DNA from 4 places in the Kribbella sp. NPDC049227 genome. Region 2 is predicted to be linked to each of the others. Evidence: riboswitches for the same ligand, from Rfam matches in the RefSeq annotation. Region 2 holds a riboswitch; each other region holds the start of a gene.
The links. A riboswitch is a leader RNA that binds a small molecule or an ion and turns the genes downstream of it on or off. The one in region 2 is predicted to bind thiamine pyrophosphate.
Positions count from the first base shown of each region.

Region 1: linked by a shared signal. The riboswitch ahead of thiC (phosphomethylpyrimidine synthase ThiC) and the one ahead of thiS (sulfur carrier protein ThiS) in region 2 are both predicted to bind thiamine pyrophosphate.
Region 3: linked by a shared signal. The riboswitch ahead of ACGFH6_RS08505 (NUDIX domain-containing protein) and the one ahead of thiS (sulfur carrier protein ThiS) in region 2 are both predicted to bind thiamine pyrophosphate.
Region 4: linked by a shared signal. The riboswitch ahead of ACGFH6_RS21435 (purine-cytosine permease family protein) and the one ahead of thiS (sulfur carrier protein ThiS) in region 2 are both predicted to bind thiamine pyrophosphate.

Region 1 is NZ_JBICST010000008.1:112,046-116,399, reverse strand. It holds gene ACGFH6_RS33705 (hypothetical protein) at 1-193, opposite strand, end outside; gene ACGFH6_RS33700 (transposase) at 190-747, opposite strand; gene thiC (phosphomethylpyrimidine synthase ThiC) at 994-2,613, opposite strand; TPP riboswitch at 2,604-2,736, opposite strand; gene ACGFH6_RS33690 (lysophospholipid acyltransferase family protein) at 2,788-3,534, shown strand; gene ACGFH6_RS33685 (hypothetical protein) at 3,679-4,203, shown strand; gene ACGFH6_RS33680 (hypothetical protein) at 4,206-4,354, opposite strand, start outside.
Region 2 is NZ_JBICST010000009.1:27,979-32,332, forward strand. It holds gene ACGFH6_RS36630 (DUF5937 family protein) at 1-246, opposite strand, end outside; gene ACGFH6_RS36635 (MFS transporter) at 322-1,515, shown strand; gene ACGFH6_RS36640 (YceI family protein) at 1,561-2,073, shown strand; TPP riboswitch at 2,109-2,225, shown strand; gene thiS (sulfur carrier protein ThiS) at 2,216-2,422, shown strand; gene ACGFH6_RS36650 (thiazole synthase) at 2,424-3,200, shown strand; gene ACGFH6_RS36655 (DUF6807 family protein) at 3,197-4,354, opposite strand, start outside.
Region 3 is NZ_JBICST010000002.1:366,515-370,868, reverse strand. It holds gene ACGFH6_RS08520 (helix-turn-helix domain-containing protein) at 15-605, shown strand; gene ACGFH6_RS08515 (DUF4937 domain-containing protein) at 629-1,243, shown strand; gene ACGFH6_RS08510 (hypothetical protein) at 1,275-1,766, opposite strand; TPP riboswitch at 2,063-2,180, shown strand; gene ACGFH6_RS08505 (NUDIX domain-containing protein) at 2,217-2,615, shown strand; gene ACGFH6_RS08500 (SgcJ/EcaC family oxidoreductase) at 2,653-3,081, shown strand; gene ACGFH6_RS08495 (MFS transporter) at 3,053-4,282, shown strand.
Region 4 is NZ_JBICST010000004.1:757,590-761,943, forward strand. It holds gene ACGFH6_RS21420 (DUF3152 domain-containing protein) at 1-732, shown strand, start outside; gene ACGFH6_RS21425 (hypothetical protein) at 773-1,633, shown strand; gene ACGFH6_RS21430 (alpha/beta fold hydrolase) at 1,630-2,292, shown strand; TPP riboswitch at 2,313-2,439, shown strand; gene ACGFH6_RS21435 (purine-cytosine permease family protein) at 2,433-3,761, shown strand; gene ACGFH6_RS21440 (class I SAM-dependent methyltransferase) at 3,789-4,354, shown strand, end outside.

The DNA.
Region 1 (4,354 bases), on a different contig from region 2:
GCAGCACGTTCCACCAGCGCTCGCGCCAGCCCTCGACACCGTCACCGGCCAGCAGCAGGACGCCGACGGTGATCAGGCAGGCAAGCATCACGCCACTGAGCACGATCTCGAGAGTCGACCCGGCCTTGGGGACCCACGCCAGCACGGCGAGGATCAGGCCGACGGCCGTGAACGACAGGATGAGTGCCGTCACGCGGTGGCTCCGGCGTCGAGTAGCTCGGCCGCCAGCACTCGTCCACGTTGTTCCTCGGCGAATCCGGCTGCCTGGGCCCGCTGTGTCACCGCGGACTGACTGATGCCGAGCTTCACGCCGATCTCGCGCCGGGTGAGCCCTTCGGCCAGCAGGTCGGCGACAGCCCACCCGCGGTCGCTCCGCCGCCGCAGCACCGAAGCCATCAGCCACAGCACCGTCTCGACCTGCTCGGCACAGTGCGCGTCGGAGCCGACCACGTTGACGTGGTGCGGGCTCGACTTGGCCCGGTTCACCGCCTCCCGCGCGAACACGAACGCGTCCCCGCTGCCAGCCCGCGTACTGCGCGGCAGAGGCTGTGCGACCGCACCGACTCCGAGCCCGATGTACCAGGTGTCGGCGCGCAGCAGCTGGACGATCACGTCGATCGTGGCGCGCGCTTCGGACAGCACGCCCTGCACCTCGTCGCCGGCCGTCCGCTCGAACTTGCGGAGCAATCCGGTCCGCCGCGGCCGGCGGTTCAGGATGTTCAGTAGCTCGGGTACGAGATCGGTCATGCTTCGGCTGCCCCGCTGATCTACCGTGAGAACGAAGACCACTGTGCTGCACCTCCTTCCCGACGCTGTTAAGGCTACAGTCTTATTCACGTAGAGTGAAGGAAAAAACCTGAATCGGTTCATCCGATCACTCCTCGTGATCGCCTCGCAGAACCGCCGGTCCCCTAATTCTCCGCTGGATCCGGGGGCCGAGGCATCTCGACTCGCCCCCCGGATCTCACCGAGAGTCAGCGGGAAACAGGACGCTCACTCGGCGAGCGGCAGGTACAGCTTCTTGTCGTGGGCCTTGAAGGTCTCCGACATCTCGGCGAAGCCGGCCTCGATCGCCTCGGTGGAGGTCAGGCCGCGTTCCTCGGCGTACGCGCGGATGTCGGCGGTGATCCGCATCGAGCAGAACTTCGGGCCGCACATCGAGCAGAAGTGCGCGGTCTTGGCAGGCTCGGCCGGCAGGGTCTCGTCGTGGAAGGACCGCGCGGTGTCAGGATCCAGCGAGAGGTTGAACTGGTCCTCCCAGCGGAACTCGAACCTTGCCTTCGACAACGTGTCGTCCCAGGCCTGCGCCCCCGGGTGTCCCTTGGCCAGATCCGCCGCGTGGGCAGCGATCTTGTACGTGATCACGCCGGTCTTCACGTCGTCGCGATCCGGCAGGCCGAGGTGTTCCTTGGGCGTGACGTAGCAAAGCATCGCCGTACCCAGCCAGCCGATCTGGGCCGCGCCGATCGCGCTGGTGATGTGGTCGTACGCCGGAGCCACATCAGTTGCCAACGGCCCCAATGTGTAGAACGGCGCCTCGCCGCACAGCTCCTCCTCGAGCCGGACGTTCTCGGCGATCTTGTCCATCGGCACGTGCCCCGGACCCTCGATCATCACCTGGACGTCGTGCTCCCAGGCGATCTTCGTCAGCTCGCCCAGGGTCCGCAGCTCGGCGAACTGGGCCGCGTCGTTGGCATCCGCGATACATCCCGGTCGGAGACCGTCGCCGAGTGAGAACGTGACGTCGTACTCGCGCAGGATGTCGCACAGCTCGGCGAAATGCGTGTACAGGAAGGACTCCTGGTGATGCGCGAGGCACCAGGCGGCCATGATCGACCCGCCTCGCGACACGATCCCGGTGACCCGCCGCGCGGTCAGCGGGACGTACCGCAGCAGGACGCCCGCGTGCACGGTCATGTAGTCGACGCCCTGCTCGCACTGCTCGATCACCGTGTCGCGGTACACCTCCCACGACAAGTCGGCCGGATCGCCCTTCACCTTCTCCAGCGCCTGGTACAGCGGCACGGTCCCGATCGGCACCGGCGAGTTGCGCAGGATCCACTCCCGCGTCTCGTGGATGTTCTTGCCGGTGGACAGGTCCATCACCGTGTCCGCGCCCCACCGGGTGGCCCAGACCAGCTTCTCCACTTCCTCCTCGACCGAACTGGTCACCGCCGAGTTGCCGATGTTCGCGTTCACCTTCACCAGGAACTTCTTCCCGATGATCATCGGCTCGCTCTCCGGGTGCCGCCGGTTCGCCGGGATCACGGCCCGGCCGCGCGCGACCTCGGACCGGACGAACTCCGGGTCCATGCCCTCCCGCAGGGCGACGTACTCCATCTCCTCGGTGATGGTGCCGGCTCGCGCATGCGCCAACTGGGTCAGCGGCGCGCGCCCGGCGATCCAGTCCCGCCGAAGCGCGGGCAGACCGGCTTGTACGTCGATCCGCGCCGACGCGTCCGTGTACGGACCGGACGTGTCGTACAGGTCGAAGTGTTCGCCGTTGGTGAGGTGGACGCGGCGGGCCGGAACCTCCAGCTCGCCGCGATAAATCTTCTCCGAGCCCGAAATGGGGCCGGTGGTGACAGTGGGCCGAATCGTGCTGACAGTCACTGTGCTGCTCCCTACGCCGGAATTACCCGGACAGGTTCGGCGGTCGGCGGCGCCGGACAGGTGTCGTTCTCCTGCCAGCCGCCCTCTCAGCCCGCTACGGTGCGAGCTCCCGCGATCTCCAATTGTCACGGTTACTCTAACCCGTCGTCTTGACCGGGCCGGTAGCGTCGGGGGATGCGAGACCTCGTGTACCCGCCCGTGATCGGCTTCGCGAAGACCGCGTTCAAGGTGCTGGACCTGAAGATCCGGATGACCGGGACGGAGAACGTGCCGCGGACCGGTGGCGCGGTGATCGCGCTGAATCACATCAGCTATGTCGACTTCATCCTGGGCGGGTTCGGTGCGGTGCCGAGCAAGCGGCTGGTTCGCTTCATGGCCAAGGACGTGCTGTTCCGCAACCGGTACTCCGGCCCGTTGATGCGCGGCATGCACCACATCCCGGTGGACCGGTCGGCGGGTACGGCGTCGTACCGGGAGGCGATCCGCTACCTGAACGACGGCGAGATCGTCGGGGTGTTCCCCGAGGCAACGATCAGCCGGTCGTTCGAGCTGAAGGAGTTCAAGTCCGGCACGGTCCGGATGGCCGCGGAGGCCGGCGTACCGGTCATCCCGCTGATCCTGTGGGGGACGCAGCGGATGCTGACGAAGGACCATCCGCGCGACTTCTCCCGGCACCGCGCGATCGCGATCACCGTCGGCGAGCCGATCACGGTCGACACCGACGACGACGCGGCCGAGGCGACCGCGCACCTGCGCACGACGATGGCCGGGATGCTCGATCGGACCATCCGCGACTACCCCGAGCAGCCGGCCGGCGCCTGGTGGCTGCCCGCGTCGTACGGCGGTGGTGCCCCGTCACCCGCGGAAGCGGAACGCCTGGACCAGGAGGAGCTCGCCCGGCGGGCGGCCCGCCGCAAGTAAGCACACCGTCAGTAACGCGGACAAGACCTTGACCCCCGGGTGACCCCGAGGGTACGAAAGGCTCTTGTTGACAGTGCAGGAAACCTGGGGGGTCCCTGTGACGCCGGCCGGTCGGCGGCGGTACTCGGGTAGGCGGGGAAGGTTGTGTTCGATTCACCGGAAGAGCTGCATCTCTTCGAACCGGGGATGCTCGCGGTGGCACCGCATGTCGCGGAGCACATCCCGGACGCCGGCGTCTACTTCGTCGACTGGGCCGTCCAGGACCTGCCGGCGGACCGCGCCCGCGAGGTCGAGTCCGCTGTGAACGGCAGGCGCTGCCAGAACGGCTGGTTCCCGCTGGAGAGCCTGGACAGCATCGGCAGCCGGGGGTACTGGCGTGGTCCGCTCACCTACCTGGCCCGGATGACGGCCGACGACACCACGATCCTGCAGGAGTGGTCGGCCAACGGGCTCACCGGCGACGGCCAGAGCCGGATCGAGGCGACCGTGAACCACCTGCTCTACCAGCAGGGTCACGCGGCCGCGGCGACCTGGGCCGTCGCGGTCCGCCCGCAGACCTACCTGGACGCGGCGCTGCTTGGCGACCGGCTGGCCGCCGCGTGGGAGTACAACCTCGGCTCGATCCGCTCCAAGGACGTTGCCAAGTCGGTACGGCGCTGGAACCGCTGACGTCAGTGGAACTGCGGGATGATCAGGTACAGCCCGTAGAGCACGGCCGCCAGGCACGCGGCGAAGCAGAGTCCGGCCACCGAGGTGTCGATGATGGACGGCGGCTTCTTCTCGTCGATCGCCACCGCCCGCCGCGCCATCGCCGCCACTC
Region 2 (4,354 bases):
CGTCAGAGGCGAGGTCGGACGCGGCGTGAGGAAGTCCGGGCTCCCCATCCTGTGGTTGACCAGCCAGCGCAGCACGTCCCAGTCGAGCGTTTCGAGCAACGGCTGGACCGCCCGCACCCACGGCAACTGCAGCGGGAACCGGCCGGGGTCCTGCAGCGCCCGCAGCGACAGCACGGTCTCGGCCGCCGGTGAGATCGCGAACCGGACGTCCTCGAGGTCCCGCGAGGTCAGCTCATAGGTGAGCACGTCTGTCCCCTTAGTTGATGTAGCCCGATCCTAAATCGTTCTCAGGTCGCCGTGATGCCCGGCAACAGTCGGGGCATGAGTACCGAGGTTGCCGTCGACGCACGACCGCGTACGACGTTGCTCGGCGTACTGGCCGTGTGTTCGGCTGTCGGCGTCGGGACTGTCTACTTCCCGCAGGCGCTGCTGCCATCCGTCGCGGCGTCGCTGCACGTACCGCTGTCGGACGCGGCGCTGGTCGTGACCGCGCCGCAGGCCGGGTACGCCGTTGGCATCCTGACCGTCGTACCGCTGGGTGACACCGGGGCGCAGCGACGGCTGCTGACCATCTTGTTCGCCGGTGTCGCGGTCTTTGCGCTCGCAGCCGCGGCGGCACCGTCGTTGCCGGTCCTGGTGATCGCGTCGTTCCTGATGGGCTGTGCGACGGTGGCATCGCCGGTCATCGGTCCGTACGTCGCGGGAATGACCGGGTCGCGGCGATTGGGCAGCATCAACAGCATCCTGCTCAGCGTGGGCATCCCCGGGATGATCCTGTCGCGCGCGATCGCCGGGTTCCTGGGCGAGGAGTACTCCTGGCGGTACGCCTACCTGGGTGCCGCCGTACTGGCGCTGGTGTGCGCCGCGGTCGCGTGGACCCGGCTGCCCGTGCCGGTGTACGTCGAGCCGGCGGAGTTCCCGCAGTACCTGCGCCGGCCCTTCGACCAACTGAGATTGCGCAGCGGGCTGCGTCGATCGGCGTTCTACCAGGCCTGCACGTTCGCGGGCTTCACCGGCACCTGGGCGACCCTGGTCCTCGTCCTGCAGGATTCGTTCGGCCTCGGAGCCGGCGCGCTCGGCTGGATCAGTCTGGTCGCGATCGCCACCATGGCCGTCGTCCCGTGGACCGGTCGCATCGTCGATCGCCGTACGCCGGACGCCGTGACGGCCTGGATCCTGGTCGGAACAGTTCTCGCCGCCGCACTCATGCTGGGTGCGTACGCCGGTGGTGCGCTGGGACTCACGCTCCTCGTGGCCGGCGTACTCGTCCTCGATGTGTCGATGCAGTCGGGGATGGTCGCGAACGTCACCCGGATGTACCAACTCGACCCCGGCCGGCGCAGCGCGATGAACACGGCGTACATGGTCTGCGCCTACTCCGCCGGCAGCCTCGGCTCCTGGACCGCCGTACGCCTCTACCACGCCCTCGGCTGGTGGGCGGTCCCGGCCTTCGTCGCCGCACTCGCAAGCCTCGCCCTTCTCCGCCTGGTCCTGAAGCCTGGTCCTGAAGCCTGACAGTTCGGATGGCGGTCTCGTCGTACCTGTATGACTACGACGACGATGTTGAGGGAATTGACCGGGGACTACGCGGTGGATGCGGCGCGGTCGAGGTTGGGGTTCACGGCGCGGCATACGGTCGGGCCCCGGGTTCCTGGGCAGTTCGAGGTGTTCAGTGGGGTACTTCGCCTGGATGGGGAGGATCCGGGGCGGTCCACGGCGGATCTGACGATTCAGGCGGACAGCATCCAGACCGGCGACCGGCGGCGGGATGCCGCGTTGCGTGAGCATTTCCTCGACGCGGAGACGTTTCCGTCGATCAAGTTCAGGTCCACGAAGGTGAGCCGGACGGGTGTGACGACGTTCACGGTGACGGGGAATCTCACGATCCGTGGCGCCACCCGGCCGGTCGTCGTACCGCTGGAGCTGACCGGCACCGACGACGGCGTCGCCTTCACCGGATCCCTTCCACTGCTGCGCAAACGCTGGTCGGTCAACTGGAACGCGGCCACCAACCTCATGGTCGCCCAGAAACTGGACCTCCACCTCGACCTGAGGGCGACCCGCATCTCCTGACCCTGGGTTGTCTCGATCGCCTTTGGTGGTTAGTGTCGAACTGCCGCGGGAGCTCGCACCGGAGCGGGCTGAGAGGGCGACTGTGTACGGCGTCGCCGACCGCTGAACCTGAATCGGGTAATTCCGGCGTAGGGAGGAAGCGATGCAGGAATCCGTCTGGGTGAACGGTACAGAGACCACGGTCGCACCGGGGAAGTCCGTTGCCGACCTGATCCAGGAGTACTCCGACCGCACCACCGGGATCGCGGTCGCGGTCAACCAGACCGTGCTCACGCGCAGCGAGTGGGCCGGTACCACGCTCAAGCCGGGCGACCGGGTCGAGATCGTCAGCGCGGTCCAGGGAGGCTGACATGGACGACCCACTGGAGCTCGGCGGGCGGGCGTACACCTCGCGTCTCATCATGGGCACGGGCGGTTCGGCCAACCTGGAAGTGATGGAGGAGGCATTGCTTGCCTCCGGCACCCAACTGACCACGGTCGCGATGCGCCGGCTCGGCACCGGCCACGAGGGCTCGGTCCTCGACGTACTGGCGAAGCACGGTATCGAGGTGCTGCCGAACACGGCCGGCTGCCACACCGCCGCGGAGGCGGTGCTCACGGCGCGGATGGCCCGGGAGGCCTTGCGGACCGACCTGATCAAGGTCGAGGTCGTTGCCGACGACCACTTGCTGATGCCGGACCCGGTCGAGTTGCTGGATGCCGTGGACACCTTGGTGGCCGACGGTTTCATCGTGCTCCCGTACACGAACGACGACCCGATCCTCGCCCGCCGCCTCGAGCAGGCGGGATGTGCGGCGGTGATGCCGTTGGCGGCACCCATCGGTTCCGCGCTCGGGATCCGCAACCCACACAACCTCGCGCTGATCGCCGAGGCCGCGAACGTCCCGGTGATCGTCGACGCCGGAATCGGTACGGCGAGCGACGCGGCGCTGGCCATGGAGCTCGGGTGTGACGCGGTCATGCTCGCCACCCCGGTCACGCGCGCGGAGAAGCCTGCCCTGATGGCGGGCGCGATGCGCGACGCGGTCGCCGCCGGCCGCGCCGCCCGCCTGGCCGGCCGGGTCCCGCGCCGCTGGCACTCCGCCCTCGCATCCTCCCCAGTGACGGGTATCGCGTCCCTCTCCTAGAGCAGGCGTCCCATCAGGGTGCGTGCTTGGGACAGGTCCACCGGGTGGTCGAGGAGCAGTGCACTCAGGGAGAACGAGACCGCCTGCTCTGGCTGCAGGTCCAGGGGACCGTCCCAGGCCAGGGCAGGACCGGCACCGACGTAATCCTTGGAGCGGAGGAACCACGGGCGAACGTCACCGGGCTGGAACAGAAGCAGTGTGGTGAACGCGTCGGCGCGTTGCTGGATGAAGGCCAGCCAGCGGCTGGTCGATCCGTAGGCGGCGTCGGTCCCCTCGCCGGAATCGCTGAGGACGGTTGTGGTTTCGACCGTTGGAAGACGCCAGAAGATGCCGCCGTACCCGGCGCCGGCGCGGCCGGTGGTGGCCGGGCTGTCGATGCGGACCGGGCCGTAGCGGGCGGTGAAGACGCTCTCCCAGTCGAGCCGCCAGCCGCCCTCGGCCAGTGCTCCGCGGAGGAGCCTGCGCTCCGCGAGTTGCGGGCGGCCCTGTTCGTCGTACCAGGTGACCTCGTCGGTCAGGGCGTTGCCGTCGACGGCGACGCCGCGGCTGCGTTGCTGACCGTGGTTCGGGAGCAGCGTCGGTCCGCGGTCCGGGAGGAAGGTTCGTCCGCCCCAGTGCGACGTACCGTTGACTCCGGCAACGGCCAGCGAGACGCCGTAGTGGTGCCGGTGATCGACCGGGCTGACCTCGGTGAGCGGGTGACCGCCGAGCGTCCGCACGGGGTGCAGGTACGGCCGAGGCGAATGCACCTGCGGCATTCGCCGCCCGAACTCGTAGTGCGCGAGCGGCACGGAATCACCGCCGAGCACGAACCTGTCCCCTTGCTGCTGCCACCCGACCCTCTCACCCGGAGCGTCCCCGGTCAGCTGCGTTGCCTGCGGCACCGGCCCCGTGCTCGCCCGCACCGCCAGCCGAAGGTCCGGTACGCCGTCCACCTCGGCATCCACACCGGAGATCGCGGCGTACAACCGACGCCAGGCCAGCTCCCCCAGCTCCTGCTGCGGGACCCGCACCGTCGTCAGCGAAGGGACGGCGAACCGCGACAACCCGATGTCGTCCATCCCGGCGACCGACACATCGGCCGGTACGGCGACGCCCACTTCGTTGAGCCGGGCAAGCAACCCGAACGCGACCAGATCGTTGAACGCGACAAC
Region 3 (4,354 bases), on a different contig from region 2:
GGTCAGATGTGTTCGTGGAGGACACCTCAGCGGCGGAGATCGCCGCGGTGCTCGAGGGAGTCGGGGGACGGCTCAAGCGACTGCGCGCGCGGCGCCGGATGACCCTCACCGAGGTTGCAACAGCGACGGGGATCTCGAAGAGCACGATGTCGCGGCTGGAGACCGGACAGCGTCGGCCGACCCTGGAACTGCTGCTCGCGTTGTCGCAGGTGTATCGGGTGCCGCTGGACGACCTCGTCGCCGCACCAGTGCAGGGCGATCCACGGATCCGCCTCAAGCCCGGTCGGGTCAAGGGCCGGACGGTGATCCCGCTGACCCAACAGCCCGATGGCACGCAGGCGTGGAAGATCGTCATTCCGACCAGCAACGTCACCCCGGAGCTCAGGGCCCACGACGGCCACGAGTGGATCTACGTGCTGTCCGGCCGCATGCGCCTCGTCTTCGGCGACGAGGACTGGGTGCTCGGCCCCGGGGAGGTCGCCGAGTTCAGCACCGAGAAGCCGCACTGGTTCGGCAGCACCGGCAACGAGCCGGCGGAGATCCTCAGCATCTTCAGCCGCCCCGGCGAACGGATGAATGTCCGGCGAACGACTCCGCACGCGTAGTCGTCGCGGTATACGTTGGTCGAGTGCTGCTGAAGTGGATCCGGTGCGCGGTGAGTGATCGGGGTCTTTTCGATCAGGGGCAACAGGACTGGGCAGGTCTCCAAGGCATCCCGGGATTCCTCGGCCAACGCGGCGGTTGGGACACGAATGCCTCGAGCACCGCTCACATCTTCGGCCTGTGGGCGGAGCCTGGAAGCTATCAGGCCTTCATGCGCGGACCGCACGATCAGCTCGCCAAGCGCCAGGTCGGGACCTACACGGACATAGATGTACGGGTGTACGAGACCTTGCAGATCATCGGTCATCCTCCCGGAGACGTTGCCGGGGGCGAGATGCTGCGGGTGGCGCGCTGCGAGGTCTACCCGCCACGCGTCAGCCACTTCACCGACGTTCAGGCCTCGGTCTGGAATCCGGGCATGATCCGAGCGCCCGGATTTCAAGGCGGGCTCCTCGCCCGGCGGGACGCGAACGAGTTCCTGGTCGTGACGCAATGGGAAAGCGCTGTGGCCCACAACGAGTACCGGCGGGAGCACTTCCCACGACTGCACGAACGCGCCGAACCGACGCGCGACCTCCAGTTCATGATCGGCCACGAGATAACACTCGAAACGGCCTGGTACGTACCGCCCACAACCTAACGGGGCTCAGAGTGCTGTGGTCATTCCGGCTTCAGCCTTGCGTGGGCACCAACCCGTTGCTGTGGGCGGATTCGGCGCTCATCCGGAAGGTGCCGTCGTCCGGGTTGCCGGTGGCGAACCGGGCGGAGACGGTCAGTACTTCGTTCCCTCGCAGGGCGTCCACGCGGGCCGGATAGCAGTCCGGCGTGGGCTGATTGACGCCGGCGCAGACAGGGTAGCTGGCTTGCACGGTGTCACCGATGTGCCTGATCGTCGTTGGCGAACCGATGTTGAAATCGTTCGCATACGCAGTGTTCAGGACGAACGCACCACCCGGCGGGGCGGGATTCGTCCAGGTCAAGGTGACCTCGCCTGAGGTCCCGGAGGCACACGGCGCCTGGCAATCGGTGACAACCGCACTGAGCAGTCGCGGTGGTTGTGGAGTCGGCAGCGCGTTGCCGGCGTTGGCTGCAGGCGCTGCCGCCACGGCGGTGCCGAACACGAACAACATCGGCGCCAAAGCTTGTCGGATGCGTACTTTCATGGTCGTACGTCTCCTCACCAGTTGGGACGGGAAGCAGTCTCCAACCGCATGTCGAACAACGCAGGTTCGGGCTGCCGACACCTACATACGCGCTCGCCGTTCGTTCGGTTCAACGCAACACAAAGTCAATGAGCTGCGGTCCAGGCCTCCGTGCCGGTGCCGGCGTCCAGTTGCCGAGCGCCACCATTGACGCTGCTCGATGACGGGGTATCGTGATCAGACATCGGTCGCCCGTTCGAGCAACAACCGGGTCGTTGTCCGGCACGCTGCCGGACGACGTGAGGGTGGCCGGTACAACTGGAGATCGCGGGAGCTCGCACCGAAGTGGGCTGAGAGGGCGGCTGGATGACCGGCGCCGCCGACCGCCGAACCTGTCCGGGTAATTCCGGCGTAGGGAGTGCATGTGACAACCATCAGCAACGCGTCGGCGCGGATCGACGGACAAGCGTCGTGACTGTTCAGCATCGGGTCTCCGTCGGTGTGTTCGTACAGGGCGATCGCGTGCTCATGTGCCATCGCCGCCCAGACCTGTCGTGGTATCCCGACGTCTGGGACTTCCCGGGCGGGCATCTCGAGGACGGTGAGACAGCCGTGTCCGCCCTGCGGAGGGAAGCCCGGGAGGAGCTCGGGATCGAAACCGGCGAACCCTGTCTCGAGCTGGACCGGTGGATCGCCGACGACGAGGACATCACCTTCGTCCTGGTTCGGAACTGGAAGGGGACGCCCGAGAACCGCGCGCCCGAGGAACACGACGACCTGCGCTGGTTCACCCTTCCAGAGTCGCTGGAGCGTAACCTGCCTGATCCCCGCTATCCGGACCTCCTCGGTCGCGTTCTGCTCGGGGAATGATGGCGCAGCTCGCCATTGTGCCGAAGGCCGACTGCCGATGACGGCGAGACCAGCCGCACAGCAGCGGCCCACCGACGAAGAGGACTACCGGAGCATCCGGGAAGTCATCGCGGAGATGGACCATGCACTCGCTGATCTGGATGCGGCGAGATTCACCGCGAGGTTCACCGCGGACGCATCTTTCACCCCACCGACCGGGCATCGGTTGACGGGCTGGGACGCGATCAAGGCGTACCACCAGAGGACGATGTCGGCCGCGCCGACTGGCTGCCACAGTCGCTACACGGTCGACGGGATGAACTTCCCCGCCCCGGACGTGGCCGTTGTCTGTGTCCGGCAGCAGATCACCCTGGCCGAGGGCGCCATCCGCAGTGTCGGTACTTGGGTGTTCGTCGAGAAGGAGCGCGTTTGGTGGATACAGGCTGTCCACATCACCGGTGACGAAGACAGTGCCGGTTCTCGTTGATCCGCTAGCGGCGGATTCGTACCGTCTGCGGCTGCTGGTCGTGGTGTTGGCGATCACACAGACTGTTGGCTACGGGGTCTTGTACTACGCCTTCAGCGCGATGCTCGGGCCGATGAGTCGTGACCTCGGCGTGACGACGGCGACTGTCGCCGGTGCGATGACGACGGCGCTGCTCGTCGCGGCGGGTCTGTCGGTGCCTGTCGGGCGTTGGCTCGACGCGCATGGCGGGCACGGACTGATGACCGCGGGCTCGATTCTGGCGGTGATCGCCGTACTGCTCTGGTCGCAGGCCCACAACGCGGTTCAGTTGTACGGCGCCTTTGTCGCGATCGGCGTCGCCTCGGCGATGGTGCTGTATCCGGCCGCGTTCGCGGTCGTCGTCGCGGTCGCGGCGCCGGCGAAACGGACCAGCGCGATCCTCGGGATCACGCTGATGGCAGGCTTCGCCAGTTCGATCTTCATCCCACTCACGGGCCGGCTGACCGCCGATCGGGGATGGCGGGCCACGGTGCTGATCCTCGGCGGCATGCTCGCAGTCACGACTGTCCCGCTTCATGCGATCGCGGTACGACGTACTGCCCGAAGACCCGGCCCCACGGCGGTACACCGCGCCTGGCCGCGCCGAGTCTTGAGGGATCCGGGCTTCTGGTTCCTCGCCGGCGGATTCGTTCTCCATCACGCCGCGCTGGGTGTGATCGCTGTTCATCTCGTGCTCTACCTGACCGTCCTCGGTCACCCACCAGCTGTTGCATCGACGCTCGCCGGGCTTCTCGGCGTCCTGTCGGTGACCGGCCGCGTCGCCAGCACGATCTCCGTCCGGTGGTTGCCCATGGCCACCATCACTGCCGTCGTACTGTCGGTGCAGGGTGTCGCGATCGCGGTGCTGCCGCTGATCGGCACGCACATCGTGGGTGTGGTCGTCTGTCTGGTGCTGTTCGGTCTCGGCTTCGGCGTGTCGGCCATCGCGACGCCGGCCATCGTCCTCGATCGCTACGGCGCCAAGGGTTACGCAACGATCGCAGGCATCCTGTCGACGCCAGTCGCGATCGCCGACGGCGTCGCCCCCCTCGCCGGCGCAATCCTCGCCAGCTCAGCCGGCTACCGGTCCCTCATCCTCTCCGTCGGCGGTGTCTCCCTCGCAGCCGCCACATCCCTGACCCTCTCCCAGCGAATCCAACCACCAGGCACTCCCCCGGGCTGATGCCGAGTTCGGTCCCGTGGGCCTCAGAGTCCTGGAATCTCCTCTAAGCTCCTCTCGGCACATTTTCCTGGG
Region 4 (4,354 bases), on a different contig from region 2:
ACCGTGGTCGTGATGCATCCGGACGCCGCCAGCCGGCGGAGCCTCGCGGCAGAGGTCGTCGCCGGCACCAGCACCCCCGTCGCATCGACTCCGGTGGCGACTCCCGCACCGGCACCGATCGCCACACCGACGCAGAAGTTCACCACTCCGTTGCGCCCGGCACCGAGTCTGACTCGGAAGCCGAAGAGCTCGAAGCCGAACGTCACCGTCTCCACCGGCCGGCTCGCGGTCGTGCCAGGGTTCGCCAAGGCCAGCGGCGTGAAGGACAAACTGACCTACCGGGTCGAGATCGAGCAGGGCCTGTCGCTGAACGGCGCCGCGGTCGCCGCGATCATCCACCAGACGCTCACCGATCCGCGCGGCTGGCAGGCGATCCACCCGGTCAACTTCGAGCGCACCGACAAGGTCGACGCCGACCTGCGGATCATCCTGGCCACGCCGGTCCTGACCGACAAGCTGTGCCTGCCGCTCGACACCGGCGGCGAGGTGTCCTGCCGCGTCGACGACCGAGTCGTCCTGAACGCCAAGCGGTGGGTGTACGCGGTGCCGGCGTACGGCGGGAACGTCGCCCTGTACCGGAACTACCTGGTCAACCACGAGGTCGGGCACGCACTCGGCCACGGCCACTCCACCTGCACCCAGGCGAAGACCCCCGCGCCGGTCATGATGCAGCAGACCAAAGGGCTGGGCGGCTGCCTGCCGAATGCGTGGCCCACGATCAAGGCAACCTGAGCCGTCCGTGAGAAGCTGAGTCGGAGGGGAGGGAGCAGCGATGTCGTCACAGGATTTCCCGACCTACGGCCGGGGCGATGAGCCCGAGCAGTCCGGCGAGGATCACCAGTACGCCAAACCTGCCCCGTACGGCGGCGGCACGTTCGGCTCCGGACCGCAGAGCGCCCCCGAGCAAAGCCACTACGCCCCGCCCCAGCCCTACAGCTCCCCACCAGACCAGTACGGCCCTCCGCCCGTCGGCGCTGGACCAGGTCAGTCGCAGGGGGCGCCCGATTCCGGCGGATCGCCGTACAGCCAGCCGCCGAACTACCGGCCTGGCAGTCCTTACGGCCCTCCCGCGCATCCGCAGCAGCATGAGCTGCCGACGTACGGGCGGGACCAACCCGTCGCGCCCCGCGATCCCCGCGCCGCCCGGGTCGTCCTGCTCGCCGCGATCATCGCCGGCGTCTACGGCCTGCTGGTCATCTCGATCCAGCGGGTCGCCCTCCGGGAGATCTCCCAGGCTCCTGGCTCGCCGCTCAACCACCCGCTGCGCACCGACGTGATCGACACGATCGGCCAGCTCCTGCTGCTCCTGGTCGGCGCGGTCGCGCTCTGGATGTGGGGCCGGGACGTGCTCGCCCGCCGGAGGGCCGGCCGCCAGCCGGATCCGGTCGAGCTCGGCGGGCTGCTCCTGGTCGCGGTGTCGATGATCCCGATCCTGATCTGGCTGATCATGGTCCTGTCGACCGGCCTGGGCGCGATCGACGACTCGGTGGACCGGCTGCCCACGGCGTACGGCTGGGGCGGTCTCGGCCTGCTGATCCTCGCGGCCGGCTTCGCCCTCGGCTACCGCGAACTCAAACCGGAGCTCGGCAACCCGGTCGTCCAGGCCCGCCCGGACCGGCCACCCTGGGAGTGAACGTCCCCGTCGTCCTGGTCCCGGGTCTCGGCCTCGGGCCGGCGTCGTACGACCGAACCGTCGAACACCTCACCACGCCGTACCTCCTGGTCAGCCTGCCCGGGTACGGCGAACCGGCCGGCGCCAGGGAGGATCTGCGTCCACAGGCACTCGGGACTGTGCTGGCGGACAAGATCCGCGAGCGATCGGTCCTGGTCGGCCACTCGGCCAGCTGCCAGATCGTGGTCGAGACCGCGATCGCCTTCCCCGAACTGGTGCACGCCCTGGTCCTGGTCGCACCGAGCGGGGACATCCGGACGTCGAGCTGGGTGGACCTGGCCGCTCGCTGGCTGGGTTCGGCCGTACCGGATTCGCCGCGGCTGATCAGGGTCGTCACGCCGCAGTACGCCCGTACGACGCTGTCCTCGATCGCGCGCGCCGGCGAAGCGGCCAGGCGCCACGATCTGGCCGCGGTCATCGGCAGGGTGCGGGCGCCGGTCATGATCGTGCGCGGCCGGCACGATCTGGTGTCCACGTCCGAATGGGTCGTGCGGCTGGCCGAGCTGTGCCACGGTGAGGCGCGGACGCTACCGACCGGCGCGCACATGCCGGTGGTGACCAACGGTCCGGAACTGGCCGCTCTCATCCAGCGGGCGGCCGCCGCGCCGGATCCTGTCTGACGCGTTATCGTTGACGCGGTAGCAATCCTTGCGGGAGCTCGCACCGAACGCGCGGGCTGAGAGGGCGACGAGCTGAGCACAGCCGGGTCGCCGACCGCCTGAACCTGACCGGGTAATGCCGGCGTAGGGAGCGGGTCACCATGACAAGTACTGCTGTTCGTCCTGCCGATCAGACCGAGGCGCCACTCGTCCTCACCACGGACTCTCCGCGCACGCTCGGGTTCCTGGACCAGTTCACCCTCTGGGGGAACTTCGGCATCTCGCTGTTCGGCCCGGTCACCGGTGCGCTGGTGGCGGCGTACACGGGCTCACTCGCGCAGGGCCTGCTCGCGGTCGTCGTCGGCTGCGGGATCGGCGCGCTCGTGCTCGGCGGCGCAGCCGTGTTCGGCTCGCAGACCGGCGCACCGGCGATGGCGAGTCTGCGCGGTCTGTTCGGCCGCCGCGGTTCGATCGCGCCGACCGTGCTGAACGTCGCCCAGAACGTCGGCTGGGCAACGATGGAGATCATCGTCATCGCCCAGGCCGCGGTCGCGGTCACGAGCGAGCGGTGGCGCTGGCTGTTCGTCCTGGTGGCGGGAGTGATCGCCACGGCGATGGCCGTACGGCCACTGGGCAGCGTGAAGGTGCTGCGGAAGTTCATGGTCTGGCTGGTGCTGATCGCGTCGGTCTACTTGTTCGTGCAGGTGCTCAGCAAGCCGGTGCACGATCTGCCGCAGGACAGCGTGTTCGGCTTCTGGCCGGCCGTCGACCTGGCCGCCGCCGGTGTGGTGTCGTTCGCGCCGCTGGCCGCCGACTACACGCGGCACTCGCGCACGAACAAGGCCGCCTTCGGGGGCTCCGCACTCGGCTACGGCCTGGCCGCGATCGCGTACTACGCCTTGGGTGTCTTCGCAGTCGCCACACTGCAGACCAACAGCGAAGACGTGATCACCGCGCTGGTCACACTGCCCGCCGGTGCGATCGCGTTGCTCGTGCTGCTGGTGGACGAGGTCGACGAGGCCTACGCGAACATCTACTCGACCACGATGGCCACGCACAACCTGATCGGTCACATCGACCGGCGGTGGATCTCGGTCGGCATCGGCGTGGTCGCCACGGCCATCGCACTATTGGTTGACCTAGGCAACTACACGCAGTTCCTCTACCTGATCGGTTCGGTCTTCATCCCGTTGTTCGCGGTGGCGATCGCCGACTTCTTCGTGGTCAGCAAGATGAACTGGGACGTGTCCGGTACGGCGCGCTTCCGCTGGCAGCCGGCCGTCGCCTGGCTGATCGGCTTCGTCTCGTACCAGCTGGTCAACCCCGGCACGGTGTCCGGCTGGTCGCCGTTCTGGACCGGCGTCCAGCAGCGGCTGTTCAACGACCAGCCCGTGCCCTCCTGGCTCGGGGCGACGTACACGTCGATCGTCGTCTCGATGCTGGCCGCGGTGGTGCTGGGCAGGATCGGGCGCCGGCCGCTGGACAACTGACCCGGAGTAACCGGGATACTTGCCGTCATGCTGAACTCCGCACTGCGTAGCCGGGCTGAGTACGCGGAACTCGGGGCCGAAGGACTGGCCGCGCGTACCACGCCCGAGCGGGACGCGGCGATCGTCAAGGCCGTCGAGGAGTTGCTCGAGGACCGCGAGTCGGTGCTCGACCTGTGCTGTGGCTACGGCCGGGTCGCGCTGCCGCTGCGCCGGGCCGGCAAGACCGTGCGCGCCCTCGACATCTCCCCGAACCTGATCGAGGCCGGCCGGGCGCAGGCGGCCGAGGAGGAACTGTCGATCGACTGGGCGATCGGCTCGATGACCGATCTGCCGTACAAGTGGGACTCGTTCGACGCGGTGATCTGCCTGTGGACGGCGTTCCACGAACTGTTCGGCGAGGAGGAGCAACTGTCGACGATCTGTGAGATCTCCCGGGTGCTGAAGCCGGGCGGGATCGCGATCATCGAGGGCCCGGCCTGGGGGCCGGCGACGGCGGGCGAGATCGCCAACGGGATGCGCCAGGGCCCCGAGCACCGGATCGTCACCACCGAGCACTTCGGTACCAGCAGCGTGCACTTCATCCACGACGAGAT